Regions from separate parts of the Pseudomonas sp. H1_A03 genome, predicted to be linked through region 1. Evidence: riboswitches for the same ligand, from Rfam matches in the RefSeq annotation. Region 1 holds a riboswitch; the other holds the start of a gene.
What was found. Region 1 has a riboswitch for cobalamin ahead of AB4O35_RS24835 (ABC transporter substrate-binding protein). Riboswitches for the same ligand answer to the same signal wherever they lie in the genome.
Positions count from the first base shown of each region.

Region 2: it holds a riboswitch for cobalamin, as region 1 does, so the genes downstream of both, cobO (cob(I)yrinic acid a,c-diamide adenosyltransferase) here and AB4O35_RS24835 (ABC transporter substrate-binding protein) in region 1, are expected to answer to the same signal.

Region 1 is NZ_CP162829.1:5,377,043-5,380,645, reverse strand. It holds gene AB4O35_RS24845 (ABC transporter ATP-binding protein) at 1-387, opposite strand, end outside; gene AB4O35_RS24840 (FecCD family ABC transporter permease) at 384-1,400, opposite strand; gene AB4O35_RS24835 (ABC transporter substrate-binding protein) at 1,397-2,407, opposite strand; cobalamin riboswitch at 2,524-2,718, opposite strand; gene AB4O35_RS24830 (hypothetical protein) at 2,837-3,280, shown strand.
Region 2 is NZ_CP162829.1:5,718,992-5,722,594, reverse strand. It holds gene AB4O35_RS26435 (PQQ-dependent sugar dehydrogenase) at 40-1,353, opposite strand; cobalamin riboswitch at 1,453-1,711, shown strand; gene cobO (cob(I)yrinic acid a,c-diamide adenosyltransferase) at 1,791-2,402, shown strand; gene AB4O35_RS26425 (cobyrinate a,c-diamide synthase) at 2,399-3,603, shown strand, end outside.

The sequences.
Region 1 (3,603 bases):
GGCGTCGACGTCATGCAAGGCCTGGTTCACGATGGCATCGTCTTCGCTGGACCACGGGCTCAGCGCCGACAACCACGGCGTACGGCCCAGCGCCACGGCGTCGAACACGCGGATGGCATCGTCCGTGTCAGCCTGTTGCTCAACCACGGCCAGTTGCTGTGCGATGGCGCGGCGGGACAGGTCGCCCAAAGGCTGGCCGCCCAACAATACTTCGCCAGATGCCGGCGCGCGCAAGCCTGCCAGCAGTTTGAGCAAGGTGGATTTACCGGAACCGTTTGGCCCGACAATCCCCAAGGTTTCACCCAGCTGCACGTCCAGGTGAATATCGCGTAATAACTCAGCCTCACGCACCTTGAAGCCCAACCCCGTGCAGCTTAAAACGCTCATCGCGCGTTCCTCCGGCCAATGAGGATCAGCGCAAACACCGGCGCACCGACCAGCGCCGTGACCACGCCGACCGGAATCACCTGGCCTTTGATCAGCGTGCGCGACAGCACATCCGCTGCAATCAAAAACAGCGCGCCGCCGAGCGCGCTGGCCGGCAGCAAGCGTGAGTGCCCGGTGCCGAGCAACAGACGCACGGCGTGGGGGATCACCAGCCCGACAAAGCCGATGGCGCCGACAATCGACACCATCACCGCCGTCACCAGTGCCGCGCAGCCCACCAACACAAACTGCACGCGGCGCACGGGGATACCGAGTGACGCCGCCGAGTCACTGCCAAAGGTGAACGCATCCAGCGCCCGACGATGCCACAGGCACACCGCCAAGCCCACGACCGCCACCGGCACCGCCAACCACACCGACGGCCAGCGCACGCCGCTGAGGTTGCCCAACAGCCAGAACATGATGCCGCGCGCCTGTTCGGAGCTGGCCGACTTGGTGATCAGGAACGCGGTAAGCGCATTGAACAGCTGCGATCCGGCAATGCCGGCGAGGATGATCTGGCCGGTGCCGCTCGACGAACCGCTGGCGCGCGCCAGCAGAATCACCAGGGCAAACGCCGCCACCGCGCCGACAAACGCACCCGCCGACAACGAAATCAGCCCGCCGCCCACGCCCATCAGCGCCACCAGCACCGCGCCAGTCGAGGCGCCGGCGCTGATGCCGAGCAAGTACGGATCGGCCAACGGGTTGCGCAATAACGACTGCAGGATCACCCCGCACGTCGCCAGCCCCGCACCGCACGCGGCGGCTACCAGGGCACGCGTGAGGCGGTAGTTCCACACCACGCCCTCATCGATCGGGTCCAGCACATAGCCGGCCGCCCACAGTTTGTTGGCGAGTACCTGGAGCACGACCTGCGGCGAGATGGCGGTTTCACCGATGGCCACGCCGGCGAGCAGGGCGATCAGTAGCAAGGCCAGGGCAACTAGGGTCCGGATCAGGCTGGCAGTCATTTGTGCAGGTCGTAGCCGTCGATGGCGGCCGCCAGTTGTTCAAGGCCGTCGAACGTACGAATGCTGGCCTGCAGCGCCATGGCGTCGAGGATGATGATGCGGTTGTTTTTCACCGCGTCCATGTTGCGCGTGACCGGGTCGCTGCGCAAAAAGGCCAGTTTCTTTTCATGGTCGTCAGCCGGGTAACGGCGCCGGTCCATGCGTGCGATGACCAAAAAGGTCGGGTTGGCCTTGGCGATGGTTTCCCAGCCGACGGCGGGCCACTCTTCATCGGACTGCACCACGTTGGAAAGGCCGAGGGTTTGCAGCATGAACTCGGGAATGCCTTTGTGGCCGGCCACGTACGGGTCGCTGGCCATCTCGGAACTGGAGAACCACACCAACGCGCTGGCGTGCTTGAGGCCTTTGCTTTGCACAGTGGCGACCGACTTGGCCAGGCGCGCCTTGAGTTCGTCGTTCAATTGTTCGCCGCGGTCCTGTACGTCGAAAATCTGCGCCAGTTGGCTGATGCTTTTATAGATCGTCGCGATGCGGAAAGGCTCCAGCCGCGTGCCATCGGCGCCCACCAGGTTGTCTTTGCCTTCGCAGTCGGAGGGCAGCAGGTAGGTAGGGATCTTCAGCTCATGGAATTGCTCGCGGGTGCCGACCACGCCTTGTGGCCCGACCACCCATTCCAGCTCGGCGGCTACCAGTTGCGGGCGCTTGGCGATCACCGCTTCGAAGCTCGGCTCGTTGTTGGCCAGGCGCTCGATGCTGTCGTTCTGCGCCTTGAACTGCGGCAATACGCTGTTGAACCACAACGAAGTGCCCACCACCTTATCGCCCACGCCCAGCGCGTAAAGCATCTCGGTAGCCGCCTGGCCAATCGTCACGCTGCGCGCGGGGGCCTGCTGGAAGGTCAGGCGGCTGCCGCAGTTTTCCACGGTCAGTGGGTAGTGGGTGGGCGCGGCTTGGGCCAGGGCACAGAAGCTGACGCCGGCGAGCAGGGCGGTGACGCGTGGCAGCATGGGGCAATCTCCGAGTGAACCGTACGTGGAACTGGGGAGGTACGGTTCGGAAACACACCCTTGGGCACTGTGGTGGAGACAGGCAAGCGTGTCCTTCCCGGACACCCCGCCGGTTAGTGATTGAGCTTAAGCCGGCAGGTCTCCTGACTGATGCGTCGTCGCCACGCTCCAGCCTTCCCGGACGTGATCCAGTGGCATTAAGGAGCAGGCTCAGCACCTACAGTTGCGGGGGCAGTTCCGATTGGCGCGGGTGTAGCGCGCTTCGGATTCCCTATTAGTCCCGTTTGGGAACCGGCGCGGTATGGTAGTCGATCAGGCACCTTAGCGGGAGCTCCAAATACTCGAGGCGTGAACACGGTGGTAGCTCTCGCGGAGTTCGTCATCCTATGATGCGCATCCCATGGATAGTCTTCACACAAGGAAAGCACAGTGAAATCATTAATCGTCCTCGCCCTTATCGCCACGCTCGCCGGTTGCGCCACGCAGGGCAAATCTGAAAAGCAGATTCTTGACGAGGCCGCCACCGCGTACGTCAAGTCGATGCCCGCCGGCTCGGACAAGCTCCGTTTGCACACGATGAGCATCCCCAAAACCGGTTTGTTTGGCGATACGCTGGCGATTGCCATGGCCAGTGATCAGAACGCCGCCCACCTCAGGGGCGAATTGCTGAATGCAAAACGCATGGGCGATGTGTTCTTTTTGATTATCGGCGCCGGCAGCCCAGTTGACGTTGCTGTGATCAGCAAAGCGGTCGAAGGGCAGGATTTGAACGGGATGCAGATTTACTACTCGGGCACCGATGCACAAAGAGACACAGTGCGTGCGGCCGTTGAAAAGACCCAGGCGCAATTTCATTACATCAATGCGCAATGACTACTCGCACTTAGAGCCGTCTGGGCAAACTGGCGCTGTTGTTCCGCGTCTAGGCCGATGTTGGACGGAGTCGGCCAATCACCGCAGATCAAAATGTGGGTGTTGGCTTGTCGAACCGCTGCGATAGCCAGAAGTATCTACACATCTTGAGCGAGCGCTCTGCGTAGCAGCTGTCGAGCCCTGGCGAGGCTGCGTCAGCGGTGTGTCAGACAGACCGCAAACGCAGCCTCGCCAGGGCTCGACAGCTGCTACGCACTTTCACATTGAAAATATGTAGATACCTGTGCCGCCGTCTTCGCAGGCAAGCCAGCTCCCACACTTGA
Region 2 (3,603 bases), 340 kb from region 1:
TGCCTGCTTGCAGCTTCAAGCGTGAGGCTTGCTGCTCCGCTATCTAGCGGCCGACACCCGCCATACCTTATTCCCCACATCATCGGCCACCAGCAAATCCCCCTGCTGATCAATCACCACGCCCACCGGGCGGCCCATGGCTTTCTCGTCCTTATCGAGGAACCCCGTCAGCACGTCCACCGGCGGCCCTTTAGGCTGCCCACCCTCGAACGGCACGAAGATCACCTTGTAGCCACTGTGCGGCTTGCGATTCCACGAACCATGCTGGCCGATAAACGCGCCGTTACTGAACTGCGCAGGGAGTTTGCTGCCCTCGGCAAACGTCAGCCCCAGGGATGCGGTGTGCGGGCCTACCGCGTAATCCGGCGCGATCGCCTTGGCCACCAAGTCCAAATTCTGCGGATTGACCCGCACATCCACATGCTGCCCGTAGTAGCTGAACGGCCAGCCATAGAAGCCGCCATCCTTGACCGAGGTGATGTAGTCCGGCACCAGGTCGCTGCCGATTTCGTCACGCTCGTTGACTGCCGTCCACAACTTACCGCTCTGCGGCTCCCACGCCATACCGTTCGGGTTGCGCAGGCCGGAGGCGAAGATGCGGTGCTCGCCGCTGGCGCGATCGACTTCCCAGATCGCCGCCCGGCCTTCTTCCGCTTGCAGGCCGTTTTCACCGACGTTGCTATTGGAACCCACGCTCACGTACAGCTTGGTGCCGTCCTTGCTGGCCACCACGTTTTTCGTCCAGTGGTGGTTCAGAGGCCCGCCCGGCAGGTCGACGACGTTGGTGCCGGCTTGCTTGATCGCAGTGTCACCCGGTTGATAGGGGAAACGCAGCAGCTTGTCCGAGTCAGCGACGTACAGGTCGTTGCCGACCAGTGTCATGCCAAACGGCGAATTGAGATTCTCCAGGAATACCGTGCGCGTCTCCGCGACGCCGTCGTGGTCGGCGTCACGCAGTAGCGTGATGCGATTCGGGCTCGGCACCCCGGCGCCAGCGCGGCCCATGACTTTCTCCATGACCCAGCCACGAACGCCCTTGGCGTCATCCGGCTTGGGCGGCGCGTTGGTTTCCGCTACCAGCACATCGCCATTTGGTAGCACATACAGCCAGCGCGGATGGTCCAGGCCTTCGGCAAACGCCGCAACCTGGGTGCCGGCGGCGGCCGTTGGCTTCACGCCCTCGGGCCAACCGATGGCGGGGGCGATATTGACGGTGGGGATCAGGGTTTTGTTCGGTTCCGGCAACTTGGGCGAAGGCCCGGTACCGTCGGAGACCTGGAGGGTGGAGCTTTCACCGCAGGCGGCGAGGGTGCCGGCGACCAGGATGAGTAGGGCAAGTCTTGTTTTATGCATGGTGTTCTCCTTAATACCTGTAAGGGTAGAGGAGGTCGGCGGTGCGATGGTTCAAGTGCAAGGTCAGCTTTCATTGACGCTCCACCCCCAACCCACTAACCTTCGCGGCTTGTTCCAGGTGCTCTGTGACCAATGGGTCGACCGAGTGAAACAGGGAAGCCGGTGAGTGAGCGCACTTGTACACAGTGCTGCCGCGATTCCGGCGCTGCCCCCGCAACGGTAAATGAGTCAAGACGCTGCCTTTTGCCACTGTATCGCCAGCGATATGGGAAGGCGTAGCGTTGGCCTGCGCGCTCTCTATACGAGGGCAACGGCGCCACTCATGAGCCCGGAGACCGGCCTGTTACATCCAACAGCATCACGGTGGGCGATGCTTGGCTGTCTGTTTTTCTTTTTTCCTGCCCGCCGTTTTTGTCCAGCCCCAACGGAGAGCTGTCATGACCGATTCCCCCGACCGCGACGAACGCCACCTGGCGCGCATGCTGCGCAAAAAAGCCGTGATCGACGAACGCATTGCCAATTCCCCCAACGAGTGCGGCTTGCTGCTGGTGCTCACCGGCAACGGCAAAGGCAAGAGCAGCTCCGCGTTCGGCATGCTGGCCCGGGCCATGGGCCACGGCATGCAGTGCGGCGTGGTGCAGTTCATCAAGGGGCGTCACAGCACCGGTGAAGAGTTGTTCTTCCGCCGATTCCCCGAGCAAGTACGTTTCCACGTCATGGGCGAAGGCTTCACCTGGGAAACCCAGGATCGCCAACGTGACATCGCCGCGGCCGAAGCCGCCTGGGCTGTGTCCTGCGAACTGCTGCAAGACCCGAGCATCGGCATGGTCGTGCTGGATGAGCTGAACATCGCCCTCAAGCACGGCTACCTCGAACTGGACCAGGTGCTCAGTGACTTGCAGGCCCGCCCGCCGATGCAGCACGTGGTGGTCACCGGCCGTGGCGCCAAGCCTGAGTTGATCGAAATGGGTGACACCGTCACCGAAATGGGCATGCTCAAGCACGCGTTCCAGGCCGGTATCAAGGCACAGAAGGGCGTCGAACTTTGAATCAGCCCCGTCATTGCCCGGCCGTATTGATCGCCGCACCGGCGTCCGGCCAGGGCAAAACCACCGTCACCGCGGCGCTGGCCCGATTGCACCGCAACCTGGGTCGCAAGGTGCGCGTGTTCAAATGCGGCCCGGATTTCCTCGACCCGATGATCCACGAGCGCGCCAGCGGTGCGCCGGTGTATCAATTGGACATGTGGATGGTGGGCGAGCAGGAAAGTCGCCGCCTGCTGTGGGAAGCGGCGGGCGAGGCCGACTTGATCCTGATCGAAGGCGTGATGGGTTTGTTTGACGGCACCCCTTCCAGCGCCGACCTGGCGCGACACTTCGGCGTGCCGGTACTGGGCGTTATTGACGGCACGGCCATGGCCCAGACCTTTGGCGCCTTGGCCCTGGGCCTGGCGCGTTATCAGCCGGACTTGCCGTTCGCCGGGGTGCTGGCCAACCGCGTTGGCACGCTGCGTCATGCGCAATTGCTGGAAGGCAGCCTCACCGAAGGCCTGCGCTGGTACGGCGCGTTGTCCCGCGAGACCGGTATAGAGCTGCCTAGCCGTCACCTGGGCCTGGTGCAAGCCAGCGAACTGAATGACCTTGATGTGCGCCTTGACGCCGCCGCCCAAGCCTTGGGCAGCAGTTGCGAAGTGGCCTTGCCGCCGCCGGTGACCTTTGCTGCACCGGAAGTGATCGAGGCCGAGCCACTGCTCAAGGGCGTGTGTATTGCCGTGGCCCGCGACGAAGCCTTCGCTTTTACCTACGGCGCCAGTCTTGATCTGCTGCGGGCCATGGGCGCCGAGCTGAAGTTTTTCTCGCCCATTCACGATCGCGCATTGCCTGATGCCGACAGCCTCTACCTGCCCGGCGGTTACCCGGAACTGCACCACCAGGCGCTGTCGGAAAACACCCCAATGCTCGACGCGATCCGCGCTCACCATGCGGCCGGCAAACCCTTGCTCGCCGAATGCGGCGGCATGCTCTACCTGCTGGACTCGCTCACCGATGTCGACGGCACCCGCGCCGAACTGGTGGGCCTGTTGCAGGGCGATGCGGTGATGCAAAAGAAACTGGCGGCCCTGGCGCTGCAAAGCGTCGAGTTGCCGGAAGGCACACTGCGTGGTCACACCTATCACCATTCGCTGACCAGCACCGACTGGCAGCCGATTGCCAGGGGGTTGAGCCCCAATGGTGGGCGCGGGGCTGAGGC